2 regions of the Fusibacter sp. A1 genome follow, and region 2 is predicted to be linked to the other one. Evidence: a T-box and tRNA genes for the amino acid it is inferred to sense, from the RefSeq annotation. Region 2 holds a T-box; the other holds one or more tRNA genes.
The links. A T-box is a leader RNA that pairs with one kind of tRNA and senses whether it is charged. The one in region 2 lies ahead of gltX (glutamate--tRNA ligase), so its partner is inferred to be a tRNA-Glu.

Region 1: it has a tRNA-Glu gene. The T-box ahead of gltX (glutamate--tRNA ligase) is inferred to sense a tRNA for this amino acid. The anticodon was not compared.

Annotation. Positions count from the first base shown of each region.
Region 1 covers NZ_QQWI01000012.1:3,241-17,982, forward strand. Annotated here, with positions in the region: gene DWB64_RS15560 (proline--tRNA ligase) at 1-466, shown strand, start outside; gene DWB64_RS15565 (histidine phosphatase family protein) at 478-1,116, shown strand; gene hisS (histidine--tRNA ligase) at 1,159-2,391, opposite strand; tRNA gene DWB64_RS15575 (tRNA-Asn) at 2,893-2,967, shown strand; tRNA gene DWB64_RS15580 (tRNA-Met) at 2,974-3,049, shown strand; tRNA gene DWB64_RS15585 (tRNA-Glu) at 3,055-3,129, shown strand; tRNA gene DWB64_RS15590 (tRNA-Val) at 3,171-3,246, shown strand; tRNA gene DWB64_RS15595 (tRNA-Asp) at 3,377-3,453, shown strand; tRNA gene DWB64_RS15600 (tRNA-Thr) at 3,562-3,637, shown strand; tRNA gene DWB64_RS15605 (tRNA-Gly) at 3,642-3,716, shown strand; tRNA gene DWB64_RS15610 (tRNA-Lys) at 3,722-3,797, shown strand; tRNA gene DWB64_RS15615 (tRNA-Gly) at 3,840-3,914, shown strand; tRNA gene DWB64_RS15620 (tRNA-Cys) at 3,919-3,992, shown strand; gene DWB64_RS15625 (helix-turn-helix domain-containing protein) at 4,128-4,667, shown strand; gene potA (spermidine/putrescine ABC transporter ATP-binding protein) at 4,674-5,714, shown strand; gene DWB64_RS15635 (ABC transporter permease) at 5,711-6,535, shown strand; gene DWB64_RS15640 (ABC transporter permease) at 6,529-7,356, shown strand; gene DWB64_RS15645 (PotD/PotF family extracellular solute-binding protein) at 7,366-8,397, shown strand; tRNA gene DWB64_RS15650 (tRNA-Arg) at 8,479-8,555, shown strand; gene DWB64_RS15655 (AI-2E family transporter) at 8,651-9,739, shown strand; tRNA gene DWB64_RS15660 (tRNA-Arg) at 9,798-9,874, shown strand; gene DWB64_RS15665 (LCP family protein) at 9,927-11,204, opposite strand; gene DWB64_RS15670 (heavy metal translocating P-type ATPase) at 11,391-13,724, shown strand; gene DWB64_RS15675 (copper amine oxidase N-terminal domain-containing protein) at 13,767-14,672, opposite strand; gene DWB64_RS15680 (hypothetical protein) at 14,727-14,742, opposite strand, start outside.
Region 2 covers NZ_QQWI01000017.1:23,756-38,497, forward strand. Annotated here, with positions in the region: gene DWB64_RS17830 (glycoside hydrolase family 2 TIM barrel-domain containing protein) at 1-1,320, opposite strand, end outside; gene DWB64_RS17835 (HAD family hydrolase) at 1,545-2,183, shown strand; gene DWB64_RS17840 (hypothetical protein) at 2,320-2,652, opposite strand; gene DWB64_RS17845 (VOC family protein) at 2,923-3,303, shown strand; gene DWB64_RS17850 (hypothetical protein) at 3,487-4,035, shown strand; gene DWB64_RS17855 (diguanylate cyclase) at 4,124-6,292, shown strand; gene DWB64_RS17860 (Crp/Fnr family transcriptional regulator) at 6,425-7,006, shown strand; gene DWB64_RS17865 (DUF4386 domain-containing protein) at 6,978-7,661, opposite strand; T-box leader at 7,812-8,017, shown strand; gene gltX (glutamate--tRNA ligase) at 8,054-9,727, shown strand; gene DWB64_RS17875 (hypothetical protein) at 9,753-10,403, opposite strand; gene fusA (elongation factor G) at 10,513-12,552, opposite strand; gene DWB64_RS17885 (ABC transporter substrate-binding protein) at 12,762-13,589, shown strand; gene DWB64_RS17890 (hypothetical protein) at 13,586-13,912, shown strand; tRNA gene DWB64_RS17895 (tRNA-Thr) at 13,940-14,015, opposite strand; gene DWB64_RS17900 (ABC-F family ATP-binding cassette domain-containing protein) at 14,122-14,742, opposite strand, start outside.

The DNA.
Region 1 (14,742 bases), on a different contig from region 2:
ACTTGGAACCAAATATTCAAAATCATTAGGCGCCACCTATCTTGATGCCAACGGTAAGGAGCAACTTATTGTAATGGGATCTCATGGTATTGGTGTATCCCGTACGATGGCTGCGATCATTGAACAGAGCTATGATGAAAATGGAATCATATGGCCAGTGGCTGTGGCTCCTTATAAGGCGATTGTAACAGTCGTCAATTCAAAAAAGGAAGATCAGCAGGAGCTAGGCTTCAAAATCTACGAAGAACTTAAGGCAAGGGGTGTAGAAGTAATTATTGATGATCGTATTGAGCGTGCAGGTGTTAAATTTAAGGATGCCGAGCTTATAGGCATTCCTTTCGCTATCAATGTAGGTAAGAATGCCGAGCAGGGTATTGTAGAGTTTAAAGAACGTTCAAAAGGTGAAAAGATAGAGCTTACCACGGAAGAGGCGATTGCTAAAGTCATCGAGTGCCTGGCGCTTTAATGGTGGTTCAGATGACTACGATCTATCTAACAAGACATGGACAAACGGAGTGGAATCTTGAAGGACGCAGCCAGGGGAAACTGGATTCAAAACTGACTGAGCTTGGTAGGAAACAAGCTCAGTGGCTGGCTGAGAGACTGCAACCTATCAGTTTTGACGCGGTTTATACGAGCACTAGCGGAAGAACTATCGAGACGCAAGAAATCATTATGGCAGGAAAGTCTGTCAAAACCACAAGACTTGAAGGACTATGTGAAATGGACTTTGGTTCATGGCAAGGTAAGTTGTGGGATGAGGTCCGCGAAGAAAATCCCAAGCGATATGATGATTTTTGGAAAAATCCAAGTGCATTTGAACCGGATTGTGGCGAGTCTTATGCGACCTTTGTTAAAAGGGTGAATGAGGCACTTGATGAAATCACCCAGAAGCATGAAGGAGAGACCATATTGATTGTGGCTCATGGTGGCGTGTTAAAGGCAATCTACTCGCAACTACAGAATATTCCTTTGGATGAGTTCTGGACACAAAAACCATATATGCATTCGGCCAATCTGACGATCATAGAGCGACAAGAGGGAAGCGATACCTTCTTGCTTCAAGGCTGTATTGATCATTATCCTGAACAGGAAAAAGCAAAATTTGACTACTAAATAGAAAGAGGCCACACCTTAAATCGGGGTGTGGCCTCTCTTTTAGAGGTCTTTAATCTCAAGTTCTTCTGCGTAGACGGTGAAGGCGTCAAAACCTTGCTCGGCCAGACGTTCTATCTGCTTACCGAATTTTTTCTTTTTCGCGAAAACAGAGACTACCGAATAGGTTTCTCTTAATTCGATAGATGTTTTGATCACGTCTTTCAAGGAGTCACGCGTGTCATAAAAAAGTGCTAGGCGCGTACCTGTAGGGATATCACGTTTTTCTTCTCTTAAAATATCGATAATTCGCTCGTAGCCGATAGAAAACCCGCAGGCCGGCACATCGATTCCGCTAAGCTTGCCGATCATTTCATCGTAACGACCACCACCGCCGACTGCATAACCAAGTGAGCCGTAAAATACTTCGAATATGGTACTTGTATAGTATCCCATGCCTCTGACGAGTGAATAGTCGAATACGATCTTGTAGTTTGCAGCTACTGATTCAATAACTTCGATAATTTCATTGATGTTCTCAAAGCCCTCTGCAGAAAGTTCCTTTGCTGCTGTGAGGCCCTCTGTTGCAAGTTTGTCGCTGAGCTGCATGAGTGAAGTGATTTTATCCTCTCCATATCCTTTTTCGCTCAACTCTTCTAGGATACCGTCCTGACCGATTTTATCAAGTTTATCGAGTGTGATCGCTACATCTTGAAATTCTTCTGGAGCGAATCCTGCTGCAGCGGTCAATCCTTTTAAGATTCTTCTGTCATTGATCTTAATGGTTAGTTCATTCAGTCCAAGCTTTGTGAGCGCGCTGCCGACTGTGTTGATCAGTTCTATTTCTGTCAGGTTTGTAGCATCGCCGATGACATCCACATCACACTGGATAAAGTTTCTGTATCGGCCCTTCTGAGGACGTTCAGCTCTAAACACGTTGCCTATTTGAATTGCTTTGAATATAGGTGGCAACTCATTTCGGTTATTGGCATAAAAACGACTGAGCGGTAGCGTAAGGTCGAATCTTAAGCCGAGATCGGTAAGTGCTGATTCTGATTCTGGGATTTGATTCAACTTCAACTTGTCGCCACGTTTTAAGATCTTAAATATCAACTTAGTGTTATCGCCACCGTCGCTGTTTTCCAAATTGCTTAAATTCTCGATTTGTGAAGTTTCGATTTCCGTGAATCCGTTTCTCGCATACTCCTCACGAATCACTTTCATCACGTATTCCCTTAAAGCCTTGTCTTTAGGTAAAAAATCTCTCATACCTTTTGGGGGTAAGTTACTAGCCATGTCAGCCTCCATATCGTTTTTAATTGAAGTTTAAATAAAAAAACCTGTCATCACTGACAGGTAGAAGTTCAAATCCCATCAGTGCACAGCAATAAGCGCTGCACTGACGTGCAAACGCGAATTAATGATGATGGACAAATATTAGGTTTTCAATGTCAATTTTTAATAATAGCATTAGAATCACCTCTGATTAGTTTGAGTATATCGCAAACGAGAACGTATGTCAAAGTTTGAGATAAAAAAAATCGGCATGAGACGGTTATGAATTTTGTGCTGATACAAGAAATAAACGGTTGAAAAGTAAGTTGAAAAATCAAAAAAAAATTAGAATGACAAGGATGTGTTTGTGCTATATAATGTAGAAAAAAATAGGCAGGATTGTGCGTCAATTCAGAGTATTTCATCTTTTAAAAAACAAACTTTTTTTTGAAAAAAACTATTGACGTAAGTTGCTGTGTGTTATAAGATGTATTTGTTGCCGAAACAGGCAGCAAGCAAGATTCCAAGGTAGCTCAACGGTGGAGCAACCGGCTGTTAACCGGTAGGCTGTGGGTTCGAGTCCCACCCTTGGAGCCAATATAACGCGGGATGGAGCAGTTGGTAGCTCGTTGGGCTCATAACCCAAAGGTCACAGGTTCGAATCCTGTTCCCGCAACCATTCAAGGCCCCTTGGTCAAGCGGTCAAGACACCGCCCTTTCACGGCGGTAACAGGGGTTCGATTCCCCTAGGGGTCACCACAACAATTCTTGGTTGATGATTACATCGGCTGAGGATTCATGGGAGCATAGCTCAGCTGGGAGAGCGCTTGCCTTACAAGCAAGATGTCATAGGTTCGATCCCTATTGTTCCCACCATCTCAATTTTTTATTGCAGACGGTAGGTTTTACGAAGTAAATACCGAGAGTCGAGGCAATAAAAAATGGTCGTTGCACAGCAACGAGAGTACATTACTGTATTTCGCACCTAGTGCGAAATTCAATAAGCGGTCCGGTAGTTCAGCTGGTTAGAACGCCAGCCTGTCACGCTGGAGGTCGAGGGTTCGAATCCCTTCCGGATCGCCAATTAATTTTATTTTGCAGACGGTAGGTTTTACGAAGTAAATACCGAAAGTCGAGGCAAAATAAAATGGTCATCGCACAGCGATGAAATTACCTTTATGTATTCAACATGCCGATGTAGCTCAATTGGTAGAGCAATTGACTTGTAATCAATAGGTCGCGGGTTCGAGTCCCATCATCGGCTCCATTTTGCGGAAGTGGCTCAGTGGTAGAGCATCGCCTTGCCAAGGCGAGGGTCGCGAGTTCAAATCTCGTCTTCCGCTCCAATTATGGTCCATTAGCTCAGTCGGTAGAGCATCTGACTTTTAATCAGGGTGTCCCGCGTTCGAGTCGCGGATGGATCACCAATTTCATTAAGTGTAAAAATCGTGTTACGATTTTTACATTCTGCGGAAGTGGCTCAGTGGTAGAGCATCGCCTTGCCAAGGCGAGGGTCGAGGGTTCAAATCCCTTCTTCCGCTCCAAGATGGCGGCATAGCCAAGTGGTAAGGCAGAGGACTGCAAATCCTTTATCCCCAGTTCAAATCTGGGTGCCGCCTCCATCAAGAAAAACTCAATCAATCGATTGAGTTTTTTTTATGTTCTCTACAAAGTTTAGTGCTACTAAACCTTGCGTTTACATTTGTGTTGTTTTATAATACTAAACATGGAGTTTGTTTATACAAAGGAGTGTTAATTTGAATATCGGGAATAAGATCAAAAGACTTAGGTTAGAGAACAATTTGACACAAGAGGAACTGGCTTCAAGATGTGACCTATCGAAAGGATTCATTTCGCTGATGGAACGTGATCTGACTTCGCCTTCCATTGCTACGCTTGTTGATATCCTAGATACGTTAGGTACTAATCTGAATGAGTTTTTCAGCGAAGAGCATGATGAGAAAATCGTATTCGGACCAGAGGATATCTTTACGACGCAAAATGAAGAACTGGGACATCAGGTTTCATGGTTGATCAGTAATTCTCAGAAAAACGATATGGAGCCGATTTTAATCGAACTTGATCCGATGGGGGTATACACCGACGAGGAGTCTCATGAAGGAGAAGAGTTCGGTTATTGTTTGACGGGTCAAATTGAAGTGCAGCTGGGTAAAAAAACATATCGAATCAAAAAGGGTGAAAGTTTCTATTATCGCTCGAATATATGGCACCGCATCTCTAATCCTTACAAACGGCCTGCGACTGTTTTGATGATTAGTACACCACCGAGTTTTTAGGAGAGTATGATGAGCAGGATAATTGAGACAAGTAAGCTTACAAAAGTATACGGTGAAGACACAGTTGTGAATGACTTGGACGTATGGATTAATGAAAATCAGTTTTTAACCCTATTGGGACCAAGCGGATGTGGTAAAACAACTACCTTGAGAATGATCGGTGGTTTTGAAAAACCTACTTCTGGAGAAATACGCTTTGATGGGAAAAGATTAAATGACATACCGCCATATGAAAGACAGATTAACACTGTTTTTCAGAAGTATGCTCTATTTCCACATCTGAACGTTTATGAAAACATCGCATTCGGTCTTAGGATAAAAAAGATTTCTGAGAGCGAAATCAGAAATCGTGTACACAGGATGCTTGAGCTCGTAAACCTGGCAGGATATGAAAAACGAAGAATCAATGCGCTAAGTGGAGGCCAACAGCAGAGAATTGCCATTGCAAGGGCACTGGTCAACGAGCCTAAGGTCCTTTTGCTTGACGAACCGCTTGGAGCGCTTGATTTAAAGCTTAGAAAAGAAATGCAGCATGAGCTTAAGGCAATGCAGCAAGAGGTAGGGATCACATTTATCTATGTCACCCATGACCAGGAAGAAGCGCTGACGATGTCGGATAAGATCATCATCATGAACCATGGGGTCATTCAGCAGATCGGGTCTCCGACAGATATCTACAACGAGCCTGAAAATGCGTTTGTAGCTGATTTTATAGGAGAGTCGAACATTATCTCAGGGGTGATGATCGACGACTATAAAGTGGCTTTTCTGGGGCATGAGTTCATCTGCGTAGATAAGGATTTTACGAAAAATGAGAACGTTGAAATTGTGATACGACCGGAAGATATCACCTTGAACGATCCAAATGGTGGAGTGAACGGTATTGTGTCTTCTGTGGTTTTCAAAGGTGTTCATTATGAGATGCTGATTGAGTCGAGCGGATTCGAGTGGCTTGTCCATTCCACAAGGATGAGGTCAAAAGGAGAAATGGTTTCGTTGAATTTCGGTCCTGAAGACATTCATGTCATGGAAAAGGTGAGCTTATGATGAAAAGATACAGTAGTGCCCCTTATTTAGTATGGAGCGCGCTATTTATCATTATTCCACTATTGATGATTCTTTTCTTGGCTTTTACCAAAACAACGGAAGCGGGATACGCTTTTTCTTTGGAAAGTGTCTTTCGACTGTTTGATCCCTTGGTGATGCGTATCGGTATCCGGTCGTTTGTTATGGCGCTTGTGGCCACAGCCCTGTGTCTGGTACTTGGTTATCCAGTCGCCTATATGTTGACGAAACTGCCTGCAAGGGTTGAGAAGTGGCTCGTGGTCCTACTTGTGCTCCCCATGTGGATGAATTTTTTATTAAGAACGTATGCGATTCAGTATTTACTTGGACCAACAGGTCTTGTGAATCAAGTGATGATGTCAATGGACCTTCCTACGCTTAATCTGCTATTCAATGAAGGCGCGGTCCTATTCGGCATGGTTTACAATTACATTCCATTCATGATTCTGCCTATCTATACGGTCATCAGTAAAATGGACAACAAGCTTATAGAGGCTGCGGAAGACTTAGGTGCTACGGGTCGACGTGTTTTTACCCATATCATTTTGCCTTTGTCGCTCCCAGGTGTGTTTTCGGGGATTACGATGACGTTTATGCCGGCAGTGAGTACCTTTGTAATATCTGCGCTGCTGGGTGGCGGCAAGTATGATCTGATCGGTAACTTAATTGAACGCCAGTTTACCCTTAGCTACGACTGGCACTTCGGGTCTGCGCTATCTATGGTACTGATGATTATCATACTGCTGCTGATGACAGTGCTTGGCCGGTTTGAAGGGGAAAGCGAAGGTGGCGGATTATGGTAAGGAAGATTTTTGACGGGGTTTTCGACTTTTTTGATAAGCCCCTGATGCAGCGGAGTTATCTTGCGCTGATCTATGCGGTCTTGTATGCTCCGATACTTATTCTGATGGTGTTCTCCTTCAATGAAGGAAAGCGCGGAGGAAAGTGGCAAGGTTTCACCTTTAAGTGGTATGGTGAACTCTTCAATGACAGCCAGATCATGAAGGCGTTATACTATACGTTAACGATCGCACTTATCGCTTCGATTGTTGCAACTTTAATAGGCACACTGGCTGCATATGGGATTCACAGGTATAAGAAGAAATGGGCTAAGAAATCAATTTTGGCGGTCAATAATATTCCGATTTTGAATCCGGATATCGTCACCGGTGTCGCCTTGATGGTCTGGTTCGCTTTTTTATTCAATGCTATTTTTGGTATCCGTAATGGATTTTTGACGCTTTTGATAGCGCATATCACATTTTGTATTCCCTATGTGGTGCTTTCTGTTTTACCTAAACTGAAGCAGATGCCAAAAGACACTGTCGAGGCAGCCATGGACTTAGGTGCAAAACCATCTCAAGCGTTTATGAAAGTGGTTTTACCAGAAATTAAACCTGGCATCGTGACAGGTGCCCTCATAGCATTTACTTTATCGATTGATGATTTTGTAATCAGTTTCTTCACCACTGGAAGTGGTGTGCAGAATTTATCCATTTCAATTTTTTCGATGGCCAGAAAGGGTATCAGTCCAAAAATCAATGCTCTTTCGACACTCATGTTTCTTGCGGTTATTGGGCTATTGATAGTCGTCAATAAAAGAAGCAAGATTGAAGACCTTTAGGAGGTAACGATGAAAAGAATTTTAAGCGTTTTACTTGTGGTTGTAATGATGTTCGCACTCACAGCGTGCGGCAGTGACAAAAAGGTACTTTATGTCTACAACTGGGGCGAGTACATGGACGAAAGTCTTCGTGAGCAATTTACCGAAGAAACTGGAATCCAAGTGATTTATGAGGAATATGCGACAAATGAGGATATGTATGTCAAGCTTAAAAATGGTGGAACACAATATGATATTGCTATTCCGTCAGATTACATGATCGAGAAGCTTATTTCTGAGGACATGCTTGAAAAAGTTGATACTTCTTTGATCGACAATTACGGTCAAATCGGTGATGCATATAGGAATTTAGCCTATGATCCAGGTAACGAATACAGTGTCCCTTATTTCTGGGGTACGGTTGGTATCCTTTACAACGAGACATTAGTTGACGATCCTGTGGACAGCTGGAACATTCTCTTTGACGAAAAGTACAAAGGGCAGATCCTGATGCTTGACTCGCAGCGCGACTCTTTGATGATCGCACTGAAACTACTTGGATATAGCATGAACACTCGAAATGAGAATGAGCTTGAAGAAGCGAAGCAGCTGCTTATGGATCAAAAGGATTTAGTGCTTGCTTATGTCGTGGATAACGGAAAAGACATTATGGTCGCAGATGGCGCCGCGTTCATGGCGACATGGAACGGTGAGGCCATCGCACTTCAGGATGAAAACGAGAACTTGAATTTCGCACTGCCTAAAGAAGGTACAAACGTGTGGTACGACGCCATGGTTATTCCTAAAGGGGCACAGAACTACGATGAGGCGATCGCGTTTATCAACTTCATGCTGGATCCTGAGAACGCCGCGTTAAATACTGACTGGGTCGGTTATTCCACTCCGAATACAGGCGCGTTTGATCTTCTTGATGAGGAAGTTCAGAATAACGAGATCGCGTATCCGAATATCGACAACTTGAAAAACAGCGAAATTTTCAATGATCCGGGCGATTTCATAGAAGTTTACAACCGCGTTTGGACGGAGATAAAACTTAAGTAGTGAAAGTTAATTCAGAATTGTGCAACTTTAGTCAGAGCTGTTGACTTATCTCAATTTCATGGTAGAATAAATATTGTTCAAGCGTTCTTAGCTCAGTTGGATAGAGTGTCTGGCTACGAACCAGAAGGTCGGGGGTTCAAATCCCTCAGGGCGCACCATGAAATAGAAAACACCGTACATGAGGTACGGTGTTTTTTTATTGTTACAATTCGAAAAAATTGCTACAATAAGAGAAAACAGTTAGGAGAGCGACATGTTCAAAAACAGAAGAAATTTCATTGAATATCTGGTACTTTCAAGTATCGCTGTTCTCATAGTCGCCTATGTCATTGTAAATTACCTTAGTATTCAGGCTTCTATCGGAAGGTTTTTTTCTGTCCTGACTCCTTTTTATATCGGGTTTGGTATCGCCTACGTGCTCAATAGACCCATATCCGCATTTGAAAAAGCACTGGGGGGCAAGAGGGGACTTATCATCGCAGTGACCTATTTAGGCTTGATATTGGGTATTTCGATGTTTTCAGCATATGTGGTTCCGCAGATCATCGACAACGGCATCTCTTTGGGGAGGGAAATCTCAAAGGGCGTCATTGCCTTGATGAAACAGTTTCAAGGGCTTGATTTTGGTCCGTACCAAGAAGTGGTCTACGAAAATCTGAACAGGATGGCTGAAATAGTGACTACGGTCTCCAACTTTATCGTGAGCAACCTGACTCAGATCTTTATCAATATCACATCGACTTTCATGAATGTATTTTTTGGTATCATCATCTCAGTGTATATGCTGCTTGATAAACATAAGGTCTTGCAGCTTTTTAAGAATGTGACCAGATCCATATTTGGAAAAGAGAAAAGTGAACGTATCATTTTTCACGCATCAGAAGTGAACACGGTATTTTCTCACTTTTTAACAGGGCTCCTGGTAGAGGCATTTATTGTCGGGATACTGGCCTATCTGGGCTTATCTGTGATGGGTGTGAGATTCGCACTGATTCTTGGACTTATCATCATGAGTACAAATGTCATTCCTTATATCGGTCCCTTTATCGGCGCGATACCGGCTGTAACAGTCACGCTAATGTATGATCCGATCAAAGCGCTTTGGGTTGTGGTGTTTATCGTCATCCTGCAGCAATTTGACGGTAACTTTATCGGCCCGAGAGTGATGGGGAACTACATCGGATTAGATCCGATTTGGATTATCCTTTCAATTACCATAGGTGGAGGATTGTGGGGCGTTCTTGGAATACTTTTAGCTATACCGACAGGTGCGATTATCAAAATAACGCTATCTAGAATGATTACAAAATATGATGAAAAACATCATCAGGTAAAAAAATAAAAAAAGACTTGCAAGTGGCCTTGTTATGTTATAAGATATACTAGTCGTTAGGCGATACGCGTTCTTAGCTCAGTTGGATAGAGTGTCTGGCTACGAACCAGAAGGTCGGGGGTTCAAATCCCTCAGGGCGCACCATAAAAGAAAACACACTGCATATGCAGTGTGTTTTTTTATGTTCATTTTTCAGTTAAATCTCAAGTTTGCCCAGAATGATCATGATTTCATTTTTTGACCCCAGCCGATTTGGATCGACGATGACCTCTGAAAGCTTAAAGTGTGATTTGAGGTCCTGTCCAAGACCTAGCTCTGGAACGATGATCTGGGTCTTGATAGTTCTTGTGCCGTTGAAGTCGCCTGTTTCATCTACTGCGTATCCAAGCTTTTCAAAGAGCGCCTGATATTCATCTGCAAGTCCTGATGATCCGTTTCCGTTGAGGATGCGTAAAGAGTATTCGAGACTGTCTTGTTGTGGATACTGGTCCGCTGTCAAGGATGTCGAGTAAAAGGCTTTAAGCTCTGAAACCGATGGTGGATCGTAGTAGTAGATGCCATCGATCCGGTTGTCCTTGCCAGGTAGCGTATGGGAGTAGATTTTGTCAAAGTCGATATGTTTGGTTGTCTGCATTAAAGCTAAAACATCGTTTAAATTTGCATCTGTCTGAACGAACTCGGATAAGGAGTTGAATACTTCTGTGATATTGAATGCCGTGTCGAGCGTGAAGACTTTTTTCAGGTATGCGCTTAAGAAGTACTGCTGCATCTCCATGCGTCCAAAATCTCCGTAGCCTGAATTGTTGTTCCCTTTTCTAAATCGGACAAGCTGTTCCGCCTTATCGCCATCAAGCAGCTGCAAACCTTCTTGTAGATTGATATGCAGATTCTGTGTGGGATCGTCGTAATTCATCGCTTGTGGAACATAGACCTCTACGCCGCCTACTGAATCGACTACTTCTTTAAATGCGTTGATATTGATCATGATCAGGTGATCGAATGAAATATCTAGTAGCTCTTCTATCGCTTTTGCTGTCAGTGAGGCTGGGCTTTCGTAATCCGCCATTTTGGCATAGGCATGAAGCTCTGTCAGTTTGATGTGCGGACTGTGGTTTCTAATCAGTTCCTGTACGTTCTCCGAGAGGTCTATTCTGTAATCCCTCGGTATGGAGAACATCGATGTGGTATTGGTGTGTGGATCGTAGTGCACTACCATCATCGAATCGGTACGGTAGCCGCTCTTATCTGTTCCAAGCAATAAGAGGTTGATTTCCTTATCGGCTTTATCATTTGTCTTTCCATCCGAGGATTGCTCATCGTTGGGATCGATAGCGACGATATTTTCTTCAATAACAGTCCTTTTAAACGTGAATTTACTGAAGTAGTGGTGGGCAACTCCATAGCTGCCTGCGAATAAGAGCATAAAGAATAATAGTGAAAACACTATTGTTTTTTTTAAGTTGTGTTTTTTCATGTTAACCCTTCTTTCCTATCTGAATAATCATCGATAAGCATATCACAACTGCTTGATTGTGTCATTCAAAATCAAAAACCGTTATCGTTTTGTTATATTTGAAAAAAGAATTGAAATTATTTACGGTCTCATGTAAAATTAAATGAACATATGAACAATCATTCATATGAAAAGAGAGGGGATCGTATGAAAAGACAATTTAAACTGAAGCATCTGACATGTTCAGGCTGTGCCGAAGCGATTCAGAGGGACTTGAAAGGTACTGATGATATCACTAATGTAAGTTTTAATTTTGCAACTGGAGAATTGACATTAGACCTGAATGCACCTATAGAGAACCTATTTGCCAAGGTTCAAAAAATCGTTCACAGTCATGAAGAAGAAGTAGAGATCATCGAGAAGGATGACAAGCGTGTCGAGTTCGTATTTTTACTTGAGGGACTCACATGTGCTGGTTGTACTGAGAAAATCATGACAGCACTGAGAAGGGACGAGGATTATGATAATGTCTCTTATCAATTCGCTACAGGTGAACTTAAGCTAGAAACAAGTATCAAGTCAAACCTCAGAAGCCGACTTCAGACGCTGATCGACGGCTATGAAGATGGTGTTACCGTTGTTCCTTCCTCAAGAAACATTATCCAAACCCAAGCGCTGACGGTAAAGAAGAAAACGCTCTTTGAATTTTCAAGAAAACAGAGGGTCACGATTGGTGCGGTGGGCTTTATCATCGGTATTTTGAGTCAAAGCTATTTGACAGGTATTGAAATCTATGCAAAGGCTCTTATGGTTTTCGCCTATCTGGTGGTCGGGTATCCTGTCATTAGAAAGGCATTTAAGAATATTGGAAAAGGACAATGGTTCGACGAGAATTTTTTGATGACCATTGCGACAGCGGGAGCGTTCATCCTAGGTGAACTACCTGAAGCGGTTGGAGTAATGCTTTTTTATGAGATAGGTGAACTGTTTCAAGACAAAGCTGTCAACCAGTCAAGGGGGGCGATTAAATCCTTGCTCGCCATAAGACCGGATCGTGCGCATCTGATGATAGAAAATGAAGAAAGGGATATAGCTCCTGAGCTGCTTAACGAAGAGGACCTAATCGTCGTAAAGCCTGGTGAAAGAGTACCTGTAGATGGTGTTATTGAAAATGGTGCGGCGTATATCGATACTTCTGCGCTGACAGGGGAGTCGGTTCCTGTATACAAGGCGGTAGGAGAAACCCTATTTAGCGGTTTTTTAGTACAGGATAGTGTGCTTACACTGAGAGTAAAGAAAGTATTCTCTGAATCGACAGCATCAAAGATCATTGATCTTGTGCAAAATGCGACAGCCAGCAAAGCGACGACAGAACAGTTTATTACAAAATTCGCTCGTATCTATACGCCGGCGGTTGTCGTATCGGCCGCTATGATAGCCCTTATTGTTCCCTTATTCACAGGATTTGATTTTAGCATGTGGATCTACAGGGCGCTGATTTTCTTGGTTATCTCGTGTCCATGCGCCCTTGTCGTATCGATACCCCTAAGTTACTTTGGTGGATTGGGTGCCGCTTCAAAGCATGGAATCCTGATTAAAGGCGGGAACTACTTAGAAGCCTTATCTGGACTTTCGCATATCGTATTCGATAAGACAGGTACGCTGACAAAGGGTGAATTTAAAGTCACAAAAGTCGAGACGTTAAACGGTTTTACCGAAGAAGAAGTACTTGAGTATGCGGCAGTGGCAGAAATTCACTCGACTCATCCGATTGCCAAGGCGATTGTTGAAGCCCATGGTAAAAGAGTAGACAAGCTGAAGGACTATAAAGAACTATCCGGTAAAGGGATTGTCGCATCTGATGAGGCCCTGGAAGTAGTAGCAGGAAAAAGAACATTCGTTGCCGAGTATCTTACAGATACTATGGATATTCATGAGTCAAACCTCACGGAAGTCTACATTGCTGTCAATAAAAAGCTGATCGGCATACTTTCGATTAGTGATTCCTTGAAAGAGGGAAGTAAGCAGTTGATTGAAAGCCTTACTGAAAAAGGGATCAGTGTATCGATGCTCACCGGTGACAAGGAAGAAGTGGCTGGCATGGTCGCTGAGGAACTTGGAATCGCCAACTATTATTCAGGTCTGATGCCTGAAGACAAGCTAAAGCATTTAGTTGAAATCATAGATATCGAAAACGGTCATACAGCTTTTGTGGGTGACGGTATAAATGACGCTCCAGTTCTTGCGCGCGCCGATATAGGTGTCGCTATGGGCGGCCTTGGATCTGAAGCTGCCATAGAAGCTGCAGATGTGGTACTGATGAATGACGATATCGAAAGAATAATCGATGCGATTGCGATTGCAAAGAGAACCCGTACGATTGTCTATCAGAACATATTTTTCGCTCTTGGAGTGAAGGTGGCGTTTCTTGTGATGGGAGTCGCTGGTCTTTCCGGTATGTGGGAAGCTGTATTTGCAGACGTGGGTGTGGCGCTACTTGCCGTGCTTAACGCATCCAGGGTCATGAAGTTCAAAAAATAGTAAAAGCCGTCGAAAAATCGACGGCTTTTTTAGCGGGCTTTACTACTCTATGATGATGATGGTTCTTGTCTGAGCATCCCATTCCACTGTTAACCCAAATGTTTCAGCGATGAAACGAAGTGGTAGGATGGTACGGCTCATGACGATTTCAGCCTGCGAGTCAAATGGAACTTCTACAAAGTCGTTTCCTGGATTTACTGTTCCGACTTTAGCCACGCTTTCGCCGATAGTCAAGATGATCACTTTGTTTTCTCTAACAATCGTTACTTCTTGCTTGACGCCATCCCATGTGACAACTGCGCCCAAACCTTCTGCGATAGATCTCACTGGAATCAGCGTACGGCCGTTTTTGATTAGTGGCGGTACGTCAAATTTGAAAGTGACATCCTCCATGACGATTGAATCGACTGGTAGTGCTGTGAATCCAGAGTATCTGCTGTAAATTCCATCTAATATGTTCTGGATGTACTCAAGTTCACCTGGTGAGTACGATGCTCTGATAAAGGCTCTAGCATCAAATCTTGCTAAGTTTATGTCTTTTCTTAATTCTTGGAGTTGAGCAAGGAGTGCCAACAAAGTCTCTGTGTCGCCTGTATAAAGATCTAGATCGATACCGCCACCAGTTGTGATGTCGATTTCAATTGCTCCTGATGTTGTAGTGCCTGGACCGTCGTAATTGCCTTCAAGCATTTCGTTGATCTGAGCGATCAGCATCTGGATTTCTTTTCGAAGCATTCTCATGTAAGCGTCGACAGATTTTCTAGTATACTGCTCTGATTTTCTAAGTGCTTTCATTTCTTGTAGCTGCTGCATACGTTCAATCTTAGTAGTGTCGCCACCGCTAGTTTGGCCGTTTCCCTTGCCGTTTCCACCGGGGGCTGCCAACACCACGAATGTGCTACTGAAAGTCATCAGTAGGGCAAGTGTTAGGGCTAAAATCTTCTTCATTATAAATCCTCCTTAGATATTTATGAAATGGATCACTTTAAGAATTGATCCTATTCATCGCTTGTTGTTG
Region 2 (14,742 bases):
ATTGCATCCGAAATCCGACTCATTGCCCATGGACCACATCACGACACAAGGACGGTTCTTATCCCTTTCGACCAATCGAACCGCCCTGTCGATAAAAGCGGTTTGCCATGTGATGTCATCGGTTATCCATTTGTAGGAACTCGTCAACTCAAATCCATGACATTCCAAGTCAGCCTCATCGATCACATACAGACCGTACTCGTCGCAAAGTTGATAAAAGCTTGGCATATTGGGATAGTGTGCTGTGCGTACGGCGTTGATATTATGCGCCTTCATAAGTAGAATGTCGTCTTTCATATCCTCATAACTGACGGTTCGTCCTGTCTCGCAGTGAAAGTCATGTCGATTGACACCTTTAAACAGGACCGGTCTGCCATTGATCAGAATTCTACCTGCCTTGATTTCTATTTCTCGGAATCCTACTTTTTCACTCACTCGCTCTATAAGTCGCTCGCCCTCATAGATTCCGATGGTGAGCTCATATAAGTAAGGTACTTCCGCCGACCACTTTCGAGGTGATGTCAGCCACCTGCTAAGTGTAAACTCCGCTGAATCAAGTCTGCTGCTTTCGTCAAACAGACGGTTCTTCAGGGCATCATCCAATGTTATTCTCATATTGGTGTTCTTACTTACTTCACTAAGCTCCAAATGGAGCTTCAATTCAGCATTCTCATACTTTTCGTCGAACTCAGTGGTTACTTTGAGATCCCAGATTGAAATTTTTGGCGTGATCACTAATTCGACATCCCTAAAAATTCCGCTTAACCACCACATGTCCTGATCTTCCAGATAGGTTCCGTCGCACCACTGATAAACCGACATTGCAAGCAAGTTTTCACCACTTCTGACCAGTCCGCTTAGATCAAATTCACTGGCCATTCTGCTGCCTTGGCTGTATCCTACAAACTGATCGTTAATGCATAGATGAAAACTTGAGTCAACACCGTGAAACCTTAAGACGACATGTTTATCGGTTAAATCCTCGTGCAGATCAAACCGGCTTCTATAAAGACCTGTCGGGTTGCTGGTAGGCACGTTTGGCGGCATGATGGGAAACTGATAGAAAAGATCAGTATAATGCATCTTACCGTAGCCTTCCATTTGCCAACTAGAAGGTACTTTAAGATCATTCCAGCGGGTATCGTCATAGCTGTTCAGGAAACTGTTCGGATCAATGCGTTTTGGTGAATCTAAAAATAGAAATTTCCAAGTCCCGTTCAAAGAAGTAATCTTACTTCCAAAACTGTATTCAAAATATGATCTGGAAGGCAATCTATTCCTTTCAAGAACACTGAGGTCTTTCCAATCGGTCAATAACATGATTACTCTCCTAAAATTTTTTTTATTAGTAAACCGTTTCGTAAAAATTTTACTAAAAGATTTACTTAACGTCAAGCGCATAAGCTTCGCGCAAGAAGGACAATCGTTACATTTTTCTTAAATCCCACCGATCAGGATTATTTTTTTGTATACTGGTCCTAGTGAATTCTTAGTAGGATTTTGCTAGGATGTACACCTACTATGAAAATGGGAGCGAGGGCGATATGAAGATTACAACCGTATTTTACGATATGGGCAACACCTTACTTGATTTTCACTTTGGTAAAAGCGACGATGAAAAAGACCTTATTGGAATTGGACATATGAAAGACGTCTTAAGGGAGCAACTCAACTTGGTGGTGTCTCAAGAGGAGCTGATCGAAAGTTTTTTAAATCCGCTTAATGACTATATGATAAACGAGAGAAAGCAAAACGGCTATGAGCGTCCCTTTAGGATGCATTTGAAGCAGATCTTGCAAGGTAGGAGCATCACCGATGAGCAAGAGCTCTGTTTAGCAGAAGCCTTTTATGGTGAATACATGCGAACGGTGAAAGTCAATGAAGCTGTTTTTGAACAGTTAAGGAGCGATAAGCGTAGGGGGATGAATATCGGCGTTATCTCAAACTGCTATATGCCTGCAGAACTTTACAGGAAAGTATTTGTAGCTTGCGGTATCGATGAATATGTTGACGCCTACTTTTTTAGCTATGAGCAAGGAATGATGAAGCCTAATCTGGAACTCTTCAAAAGAGCGCTTCACTACTTTGATGTTGAACCTCGCCATGCCATGATGGTCGGAGACAGCCTAAAGGCCGATATTGAACCTGCACGTTCATTGGGGATGGAGCACATGAGGATCTGATCACTTAAAAGCACGATTGAATTGGAAGCAGGGGACTCCAAGTTACGAGGCCTTGAATAGATGATGAAATGAAGACTGAATTGGGGTTTAGGAATCAAAAAAACCTACTCTTAAGACTTTAGTTGAGAGTAGGTTTTTATAGAAGTTGGTAGTGATTGATGATGAGAATAAAGATTGCGCAAAAAATACAGTTCGAGATCGCCCAGAAGAAACCTCTGAAGACTCTTTGCGAGAGGGTGAATGTGTTTTTTTGATAGGCAAATGAGGATAGCAGCGCCGCATACATGATGACAGACCCGTACCAAGGCAATTCACTGATGAACAGCGCTACTGTAAGGATAAGGCACATGAAAACTGCTGAAATGAAAAAGAACCGGTCTTCTCTGAGCGTTCTGGAGAATTCGCGATGACTGATTTCAAGACGCAGTCTTTTTTTAAACAAGACGATAAACTCCAACAATGTATTCATGAAAAACTCCGTGAGGTCTCTCTGTAAACGATAGGTGACAAGTCATTATACCGTAGTATAGCAGAGAGTAAGGGATAAGGGAATGGGTTGAGGGGCTAAAGTAACGCTTTATAGTGCGTTTAGTAAGCTATGGGGTTAGTACCATCTCCTGGCCTGAGACAGGAGAAAAATGCATTTGAGTGATGAAGTGTAGATATCTCAATTATGTTATAATCAGTTATAATGATCTATCAATCAATAGCCAAGTCAAGAATATGCACGGAGGTTGTTATGCTGGTACCACAGTTATATTTAAAGGGTAAATGTGAAGAAGCGATAAAGGCTTATGAGAATGCATTCAAAACCAAAGTAGCTTCAGTCCTTTACGACGAGGATAAGAGGCCTGAAAATTTTGTCGTCCATGCTGAAATGCATATTCATGATCAGAAGGTCATGATGAGTGACTGGGGTGGAAACATCAGCATGTCAACAGATAACTCGCAGCAGCTGGTTGTGATATTTAAGGAACAAGCCGAACTGGATCATGCATATGATGTACTAAAAGTCGGTAGCAAGACCGTTATTGAGAAGGGACCGACGTTTTATAGCACCTGTCTTGTTGACCTGCTTGATTCCTATGGTGTGCGTTGGTGTTTGATGATGAATGTGTAAAGTGTACCATTGACTCAGTTGTGAAGAACAGCTGGGTCATTTTTTATGGAGGTTTCCATTATGCTTTTTCTGGTAGACATAAATATTAGATTAACTTTTTATTTCACAGGTAGACTATGAGACATCTATCTTAAAAAATGGTAAAATATGAGCAATGAGTTTTTGAACGATTGTGAGGTCGAAATGGATAAAATGACATATGATGAATTGAAAGATACCCTTAAAACAGGAGATTTGATCTTGTTTTCGGGTCGATATGAAATCAGCAAGATTGTCGAGTGGCTGGAAGGCAGCAAGTGGTCACATGTAGGAATGGTCGTAAGACTTGACGGATATGACGAACCGCTTTTATATGAAGCGACCGCTTTGACCAATTTGCCGGATTTAATAGACAACAGCCATGTCACTGGACCAAAAGTGGTTAAGCTACTTGATCGGCTGCAGACCTACGGGGACGATTTAGTGCCCTATGAGCCACCGGTTTATGCTGTCAGAAGACTGGAAAACCCACTTGCAAGTGGTACAGAAGCCATTCTGGAAAAGATTCTTACACACTTGCATGGACTTCCAAATCCATCGACCAAGAGGATGATTTACGAAGTGCTGATCGGGCGCTACTTGCATATCAAGACGAGCATGAAAGATATCACCTGTAGTGGGTTTATTGCATTAACCTATGAAAAACTTGGACTGCTCAAAGGCAAAATGCCCATAAACGGCTATGTGCCATAGGATTTTTCGACAGATGGAGATCTGCAATTAATTGACAATAAACTAAGCGATGAGATCATCATCGAGCTTCCAGAAAAAGAGGTCAGATATGCGCAGTAGAAAGAGCGTGTCCGTTGCTTTGGTCGCGCTTGCGGTTGTGGTTCTACTCGTCGCACTTTTCAGTGAGACGGTCATCAGTTCGGAAAAGAGAAACAGCATCGAAGCCTATCAAGAGGTACTGATCGATGAGACTAAGGCGCTCGGTATCCAGGACATCATAAATGATAGGACGGACTCGGATTATGTGGATTACAAGACAAGCGGCGTCAGCAGCACCATCAAGGATTCAAACTATTGGATTCACATACCGCTCGTGGAGCTGAAGCTTAAGGGCGATGAGTACTTGATCGAAGTATCCAAACCACACTTGAGCCAAGTTGAGTTTTTTCAAGTGTCCAAAGAGGGCGAAGTGGTTAAAGTAATTAAAACGGGTAGAAACAGACCTTTCAGTAGTAGAGAAATCATGTATAAGAGCTTTCTGTTCGAACTCGATAGTCATCATCTGGATGGTGAGCTTTATCTTATGATCAATACGGAAAGTTATCTTCAAGCGCCTACCAAACTGTGGACGCATGACGAGTTTATCAAGGAATCAACACAAAGCAGTCTGGTGCTCGGGGTCTTTTATGGCGCCCTTGTCATAATGATCGTTTATAATAGCTTCTTAGCGTTTAGCTTAAAGGAGTTCAAGTATCTTTTTTATGTGCTGTTTGTCATCAGCTTTACTTGCCTTCAGTTGGTTTGGGACGGGTATTCCTATCAGTATGTTTGGATAAATGCAAGCTATTGGGATACTGTCGCCAATCCGTTTTTCATAAGCCAGTCCAGTTTGTGGCTGATGGCCTTTAACTGGTCGTTTTTTGAAGTGGCCACTCGATCAAAATGGCTGATCCGCGCATACCAAGCCTTCTTTATTGCAGCGGTCGCAGCAAGCGTCAGTGTTTTTGCGCTTCCTATGGCTTCCTCGATTTATGCGGGGGCTTCGCTGTCGATTGTGGCTCTGATGGTTTCGATCCTCAGTTTTGTGGTCAGCAAGCCGAAGAACAAGTCTCATTTCTTGTATATTGCGGCTTGGAGCGTGTTCTTCTATATGAGCGTTTTATCCACTATGGGTGGATTCAATTTGATCCCCTACAGCATTCTGGCAGTGCATGGTGTCAAGATAGGCATTATCATACTTATCGTTTTCTTTTCTCTGGCACTGACCTTTAAAATCAATGAAATTGAAGAACTGAGAATAGCGGAAGTGGAAAAAGGGAATTTGCTGAAAAGACTTCACATGATGAGCATCAAGACCACCTCGATAAGGAAACTGGACTCCTTGTATCAGAACATGCTTCAAGATTACAAGGAGTTCACCTCCTATGAATCGATGTTGATTTGCCTTGCCTCGGAAGATCAGACATATGACCTGATTGATCAGTTTGCCAAAATCACACGTGTGACTTTGAACACTGCGACTATTCAGATGCTAGATCAGAAAAACGCCGATGTCACAGTAGGCACGGATGATTTTTTGAAATCGCTTGGAATAACCGGTGCTGTTTCCTCGCTGATCATTCCTTTGGAATCACGTAAAAACAAAACTGGATTTGTGCTGTTGCATTCCAAAGTGCAGCGTACGGTAAGCGATCAGGTCAAGGAGCTGCTGACTGACTATACGTACCAGATTTCAATGACCATAGAAAATATTGTGCTGCTTGATCGATTGAGGCTATCGGCAGAACGTGACAGTTTGACAACACTCTATAATCGCAGAACTTTTTTTGAAAAGGCACAGAAATTATTTTCGATGGGGGATGAGGACGATAGATTTTCAATTGTCATGATAGACATCGACCATTTCAAACGTATCAACGACCAATTCGGTCATGTCGCAGGTGATAAGGTGATTGTGGATATCGCCAATCTGATGATAGGGAATTGTCCGGAGCACGCGGTAGCGGGCAGGTACGGCGGAGAAGAATTCATTATTGCAATAAGATCGAATGACAGCAAGCGTGTTGAAAAGACGATTGATGATCTGCGAAAAACGATCATGGAGACTCGGTTTGAACTCAGCGATTCGACGACTGAGCAGATGACCATTTCTTCAGGCATCGCTTTCAAGACGACTGCGACAAGGTCGCTTGATGAGCTGATCGAACGCGCCGACGACATGCTTTATCGGGCTAAGGATTCTGGGAGGAATGTAGTCATGGTCGATGAAAAGGAGTAGGCTTTATTAAAAACCACACTTGACCGACCTCCTTGTGACTGGGGGGGGGAAGCTGATCACAAGAGTAATTCTTGTACCGGTCAAGGATTTGATCCTAATCGGGGACTGAAAGGTATAAAGGACTTGAAAGCTATGATAGATGTGCTGATCAACTACATGAAAAGATTTATTGACTTGCCTGAGGAAGAACTTTATGAAATCGCTAAGGATGTTCCCATTCAAAGCTTTGAAAAGGGTTCTGTGCTGATTCGGCAGGGAGAAGTCCCTACTGAATGCTTTTTTGTTCTTCAGGGGCTCGTGCGGCAGTATGCTGTCAATGAGGATGGTAAAGAGACGACATTCAATTTTTTTACAGAAGAACAGGCGGTCGCGGTCTACAATGCTCATACCCATCAAAAAGAGTCGAAGTTCACGCTCAGGTGCTCGGAAGATTGTGTTCTGGTCGTCGGGGACCTGTCGATCCAAGATGAGATGTTCGCGCAATTTGAGGTGCTTGAAACCATGGTCAGAAAAGTTGTCGAAAACGATATCGGAGCCATGAATGAGGCCTTCACCTCCTTTGTGGCGTCGACGCCTGAGGAAAGGTTCAAAAACCTGATGGAAACCCGACCGGACTTGTTCGATCGAGTTCCGAACCATCAATTGGCAAGTTATTTGGGAATCACGCCCGAATCCTTCAGCCGTATTAAGAAACGGCTGAATCAGGAGCGTTAAAAGCCGGTGGATTGGTTTTTCCTCCCTTAAACAAGAGCCATAGACCATAACCCAGTTCGCCGACCATCATCGGAAGCATCAGGATGCTTTCAATGCTTTGAGTCGCAGTGAATAGGGGGAAGAAGTTCTTCAGCAGGTGTACGAGGGTGTAGCTGAAGCCGGCAAGTACGAGCAGGAAAGCAAGTATTCGTTGTCTGTTCTGATTAACAGCCAGTCCTACCACGAAGAGGTGTCCACCGAACAGAATAAGACCTAGCGACCAGAGACTGTCGAATGCGTCAAGGTGCTGTGTCACCTGGGGTACGCTAAGGGAGCCTGCAGTCATGGCAAGCACAACCAAGTGGTAAACCGCGAAGGAAAGAAAGAGAGTGTAGACCCCTCTAAGCAGTGCTGAGAGGGTCGCCAATTTTGAATTGATCGGTTTTAAGACCTTGTAGAAAGCCCATGTGACGATGATATCCGTGAGAATGATGATAAACCATCCAAGTAATCCTGTTTGAAACAGTGATGACGCTTGGATGTTTTTTATTGTCTGGATAGGGTTCACTACTACGACCTGCGAGTGAACAAAGCCGAAGGAGTAGAAGGCTGCGAAGGTCATGATGAGTAGTGACAGCCCCGCTATGATGGATGGTTTTCTGGTTGAGTTTGTCATTGTTGATCTCCTTTTTTATGATCATAACATGCTGCTTGTATAGTCGCATTGACTTAAGTCAATTGTTAACAGCTTTAAAGATGACTTTACGATATTTTTTTTATGCTTGACATTCATTTGAAATAAGTTTAGAATGATAAAAACTTATAGCAACGTGCTAAGAAAAGGAATAGTAAACAGAAAAAGGATGTTAGAGAGCTGATGATGGTGGAAATTCAGTATCTGTACTGTTGAAGGAAGCCTTGGAGCAGCTGCCAAAAGACAATCATGTCGTAGTAGGTTAGCCGGATGTCCCAACGTTACATGGGAGCTGAGAAATAATTTAGGTGGTACCACGGAAAACTTTCGTCCTATGGGGATGAGGGTTTATTTTTTTTGAAAGGAAGGATCTTATGACTAGGAATGCGTTGATGGCTGCTTTGTTGTTTTCTAATCTGAAATATGGACCGGAGGATTACGAGATGATCTACTCAGAACGGAATTTACCGGAAGGGGCTATGGTCACCCGGTTCGCACCTAGTCCTACAGGTACGCTTCATATCGGGCATTTGATTGGATCGTTGCTTGATGTGACACTTGCAAGACAGACCGGTGGGGCTTCTTATTTGAGGATCGAGGATACCGATAAGAAAAGGTCGATTGAAGGAAGTGTGCAGAGTACGATCGACGTGCTCGAATATTACGGTATAACATTTGATGAAGGCGCAACCGGACTGAATGACGAAACCGGCGACTACGGTCCTTATAAGCAAAGCCAAAGAACACAAATATACCATACCTTTGTAAAGAGACTCATAGAACAGGGGCATGCCTATCCCTGCTTCTGCACAGAAACCGAACTTTCTGAAGTAAGAAAAAAGCAAGAAGCGGACAAGCTGATAACAGGGTATTACGGTGAGTTTGCGAAATGCCGGGAGATGTCCTTTGAAGACGTAAAAAAAAGGATTGAACGCAAAGATGCCTATGTCATACGACTAAAGTCAAATGGGAATCTGAATAACGAGGTTGTTTTGAACGACATAATAAGAGGGGCAATAAGATTTCCTGAAAACAATCTGGATATGGTCCTGTTAAAGTCCGATGGTGTCCCCACCTATCACTTTGCCCACGCGGTAGATGACCACCTGATGAGAACAACGCATGTGATAAGGGCAGACGAATGGTTGCCGTCTTTTCCGCTGCATAAGGAGCTCTTTGATGTACTGGGATGGAAGCCACCGAATTACATCCATATCTCTCCGATCATGAAGTCGGACGGAAAGTCAAAGCGTAAGCTCAGCAAAAGGAAGGACCCGGAATCAGCCCTGACCTTTTATCTTGAAGACGGCTATCCCAGCCAGTCGGTAATCGAGTATCTGCTCAATCTGATCAATTCGAATTATGAAGAGTGGAGAGCCTGTCATCCTCTTGAAGACAGTTCTGCGTTTATCGTCGACGTGGCAAAGATGTCGTCTAGCGGTTCTGTTTTTGACTTTGATAAGTTTGTAGATGTGAGTAAGCAAACCATAGCAAGAATGAGCGCCGAAAGCGTTTACGATCAGGTTTGGCAGTGGAGCCTTCGCTACGACAATGAGTTCGCAGAACTTATGGGGGAGCACAAGCACTATATGACAACAGCACTCGGCATTGAGCGAGGTGGAGAGAAGCCCAGAAAGGACATTGCCAAGTGGTCTGATGTAAAGGAGCACATTTCCTACTTCTTCGACGAGCTTTTTTGTATGGAAAAGGTTAGCGATGAGCTAGCAAGACTCAACATGCAGCCAGAGGAGGTGGTAGAGATACTTAAGGAGTTGATTTCTAACTACACGCAAACGGACAGCCATGAGGAGTGGTACGAGCAGATGAAGAATCTTTGTGAGCGGTTGGGCTATGCGACAAGCATGAAGGAGTTTAAGAGAAATAAAGAGGTTTATCGTGGTCATTTAGGGGATCTCATGGGCATGATCCGTCTGGTGCTGACCGGCAGAAGAAATACACCTGACCTATATCAGATCATGAGTACCATGGGGATTGATAGGGTAACCAGCAGGATGGATAATGCGACTCGCATGATGACAAAAAGGTAAGGAGCGCGTGAGCGCTCCTTTTGTCTTATAGGTTGTTCAAGTAATCAAGCTTTGCTTCTTCAAACTGAAGATGGTTTTGCATCATGTTTAAGATTTCTGTAAGGGCGGATGTGACAGCTTGTGCGTCATCTGCCTCCACTGCAGCTGTTAGGGCTTCATGTACAGCTTTTGCAGCATCTTTATCTACGCCGTAGGCTTCTCTTAAGGCATCGATGTCTGATCGAACGGATTCGAAATCCGCTTTGTTTTCTTCTCTGATTGCCATCAGATCTTCTTTTGCTTCTTCTCTAGTCAATTCGCCTGATTCGACAAGTGCTTTGATCTCTTCAAAGATCGGTTCCATTTCTTCTTTATGGCTTTCTCTTAGGTCTTCTTTGATCGCATCCAGTTCTTCACGGATTTCTTGATGAGCTTCCCAGTTGGCTTCAAAGTCTTCTAGCAGGTCGGGGGCGTAGTTTTCGATGACCTCGGTCATCTTTGCCATACGCTCTTCCATGTTACCGTGCTTTTCTTTGCCGGGCTTTTCGCCTTTTTCGGGGCGGCTACCCAACTGTTTTTCGATGCCAGGTTTACCTTTAAGGTTGTCGTCTGTTTTTGCTGCGTCGAACTCGTCTGCGAATGCGAAGGTCGATAGTGCCATAATGCCTGTTAGTGCCAATGCCATAAGTTTTTTCATAAGTGAACTCCTTTCAAATGTGTGTGTTGTTTACTTCCTGGCTTAAGTATACTCGCCTTCCCATTGGGAGTTCAAAGGGCAAACTGTGGCAAAACAGTGGCAGTTGTTTTTAGTCGGTCTGGTATCTGTCAAAGCGGTCGAAGAGCATGGTGTATTGACCACGACCTTGCGTTTTAGAACGAAGTGCCGTCGCATAGCCGAACAGGTTAGACAGGGCGACCGTGGCACGAACCACCCTTCCTGATGGAATCAGTTGGATATCGGTGATGGATCCATGACGCGTGTTAAGGTCATCTATCACATCCCCCACATAGGATTCAGGCACGTGCACTTCGACGGTGAAGATAGGTTCCAATAAGACGGAATGCCCTTCTCTGAGTGCTTTTGACACTGCCATCGAGGCGGCTGTCTTGAATGCGATATCCGATGAATGGTCCGTCTGATAATCTACATCATAGAGTTCCACATGCAGGTCCACAACTTCGTATCCACCGAGGATACCGGATTGCAGCGATTCTGAAATCCCCTGCTCGCAAGCCTGAAGATATGCTTTCGGGAACTTCCTGTCATCAACCTTAAGATCAATCGTGTGTCCAGCGCCACGAGCATTAGGATGAACTTTCAGTTTGACATGACCATACATGGACTGACCACCCGACTGTTTTGATAAGGTATAGTCCACGTTGACCGGATTAAGGATGGTTTCCTTGTAGGCGACCTGCTGTCTGCCGCTGTTTACAGGAACACTGAACTCTTTTTTTAAGCGCTCGAGAATCACTTGCAAATGAAGCTCTCCCATACCCGAAATGATGGTTTGACCTGTATCGGGATGAGTGAAGGTCGTAAATGTCGGGTCTTCTTCAGAGAGCCTCTCAAGTGCGTTTTGCATTTTGATCTGTTCTGCAGGCGTTTTCGATTCGACTGCCACTGAAATGACTGGAACAGGAAACTTCATGGTTTCCAAGAGGATTGGCGCGTTCACACTACATAAGGTATCACCCGTCGTCGAATGCTTCAGACCGACAACAGCGACAATGTCGCCCGTTGCGATTTCTGATATTTCTTGTCTGTGATTGGCATGCATTTGCAGCAGTTTGCCGATGCGTTCTCTTTTGTCCTTAGTGGTGTTCAAAGCGGTACCGCCCGACTTTAGTGTTCCTGAATAAACCCTAAGGTAGGTTAACCTTCCGACATAAGAATCGGTCATGACTTTAAAAACAAGAGAAGAGAAGGGCTCAAGGTCAGAGGCTTTTCTGATGGTCTCCTCTCCTTTTAGTGTATGACCCACAATCACAGGCCTGTCCAGAGGGGATGGAAGATAATCGATCACCGCATCAAGAAGCATCTGGATGCCCTTATTGCGGTAGGCCGCACCACAGAGTACAGGTGTGATGCTCCCTGAGAGGGTGGCGAAGCGGATAGTCGATGTTAACAAATCCTGACTAATTTCATTGCCTTCAAGATACTCGATGAGCAGTTCTTCGTTAAAATCAGCTACCGTTTCGATCAGATGTTTCCTCATTTCACTTGCAAGGTCTGAAAACTCAGCTGGAATCTCTCTGACGTCAACTACTTCACCTGTATCACCAGTATTGTAGTATGCCTTCATGTCCATTAGCGAAATAATTCCTTTAAACTCCTTTTCGGTACCGATGGGTAGCTGAATAGGTACAGGTACTCCGTTCAAACGATCTTTGATGGTGGCGACAGATCGTTTGAAATTGGCGCCGATGACGTCCATCTTATTGATGAAAACCAGTCGTGGAACCCCATAATGATCGGCTTGTCGCCAGACGGCCTCGGTTTGTGCTTCGACGCCTTCTTTCGCGTCAAGTAGGAAGATAGCGCCATCTAGTATGCGAAGGCAACGTTCGACTTCTACTGTAAAGTCAACATGTCCTGGAGTGTCGATGATATTGATTTTATTTTCCTTCCAATGACAGGATGTGGCGGCTGAGGTGATGGTGATGCCGCGTTCCTGTTCCTGCTCCATCCAGTCCATGACTGCAGAACCGTTATGGACCTCACCCATCTTATGGGTCAGGCCTGTATAAAAGAGTATGCGTTCTGTGCTTGTAGTTTTTCCTGCATCGATATGAGCCATAATTCCAATATTTCTAGTGGTTGATAATGGTTGAGTTCTTGGCATACTTGTTCTCCTTCTCTTAAGATTGCTATTGTACGTTTACCCATTTATTCATAAGCTAAAAACAAGGAGTGTCTTTGAAAAGAATTAGTCTGTGCATTATTTGCGTGTTATGCGCGTAGATTGGGTGTGGAGTGACCACGGATTCGGGGTATACATCGAGAAAGGGTTTCGATCGTCAATTAGGTCAGTAAAGGTTGGAGTTGAATAGAATGAAAAAAATAGCGAAAATTTTAGTAATGGTTGCCTTACTGATGCAAATAGGGTGTCAATCCTCAACTAGCGTGACACAACCGAATGATCCGGAACCACAGAAGCCAAGTGAAGGACTACAGCCGCTTAAAGTTGCGATTATCGATGATACGGCGCCCTATGCGGATGTGGTGGATGGAGAGTATGAAGGGTTGATTATCGATATCGTCAGCGTGGCGTTCAGTCGTATGGATGTCGAGTATGAGTTCGTCGATATGCCATTCAATCGGATCATGACGCTCATGGAAGAAGGTGGACTGGATATTGCCACTGACATTTTCATCAATCCAAAACGCGAGGAGTTTCTTTACTTTCCGGTAGACACTCCGCTTGCAATTTACCCCTATGCTTTATTTAAAAGAAGCGACAAGGAGATTACCTACGATGGAAATCCAGAAAGCTTAACCGCCTATATCATCGGCACTGTCAGAGGATATTATCTAGGAAGTTTTGACAAGTACCTTGAAGATCCGGATTATACGATTATTGAATCTAAATCACCCGAGCTGAATATGAAGCAGCTTTATAACGGCAGAGTCGACTTAGCGATTGAAGTGCTGTCTACAGGAGAATCACTAGTAGAAAAACTCGGATACGGACTCGAAATCGAACCGTTACCTACGACGCTTGGGGCAAACTCGTCTTATGTGGCGTTTTCAAAACCCCTTGGTCTTGAACCTCTCATGGTGGAGTATCAAAAGACAATCAAGGAAATGTATGCCGACGGAACGCTTCAAGCTATTTACGATAGATATGGATTGCCTGTGCCTGATGGGAATTTTGAATGAAAGTAGGCGAAAAGATGAATCGGTTTACAAGACAAATCGTAAGGAATGATGAAACGTCAGTAATATTGGATCACGGTTATCATCTGGTTGAAAGCGGAATTATTTCAGGAAAGGCTGTAGAAAGACTCGCTGAGTTCGAAACATTTTTGGAACAGATGGTCGAAGAATATGAGCAGTGCGCTCAACAGCTAGAAACGATGCGAGAAAATAAAAAAGAAAAAACACTTCATTTTAAAGAAGTGTTAGGGAAGAAAATGATGATTCAGCAGGTACTCATCAAGCTGAAATGGGTGGGTATTGATGTTGAGATTGATTTTAAGTAGTCTTCTTACCTGAAGTATAAGATGAGTTGGAGCCAATGATGGGATTTGAACCCACTACCTGATCATTACGAGTGAACTGCTCTACCGACTGAGCTACATTGGCATATTGTATATCTACCAAAAAAGCAAACTAAATAACGATATCGGCAAAAAAAATCCCCTTAATTCTAAATTAAGGGGATTTCGTCGATAGTGGAATGTGTAGCAGATTAAATCAATTGAATCAGAGATTCCAATTCTTCAGATAAGACTTTCGCCTGTTCGAAATCGGTAGCCTGAAGTGCAGAAGCGATTTTAGTCTCGACCTCTTTCTTCTTTTGCTCGATGTCCAAATAGTCTCTGTCGAAATGGCTGGCGAAAATCATCTTCTTGAATTTTCGCATCGTCATTTTTCGAATGGTCTTATCGTCGATGATCAGAACATAATCCATGCAGTTGATAATCGAGTAGTAATCGTGCGAGATCATCAGAACCGCACCTTGATAACCTTCGATCGCCTTTTCGAGTGCGAGCTGCGAATAGGTGTCTAGGTGGCTTGTCGGTTCATCAAGTAGCAATAGGTTTGCTTTTCCTGCTGAAACCTTGGCAAGCTGAAGTATGTTCTTTTCGCCACCGGATAATGAGGCGATCTTCTGATCGATCATTTCTCCGTGGAAGCCGTAATCGGAGACATAGGCCCTGATCGCACTTGAAGTTTTAAATCCTGCGTCGAAGAACTCTTCCAAAATGGTATTGGACTCATTGAGTATTTCGCCTTGTATTTGAGACAAGTAGGCGATTTCAATGTTTTCATCCAGATCGATGGCAGGGTGGCTGTTCTTGACAATGTC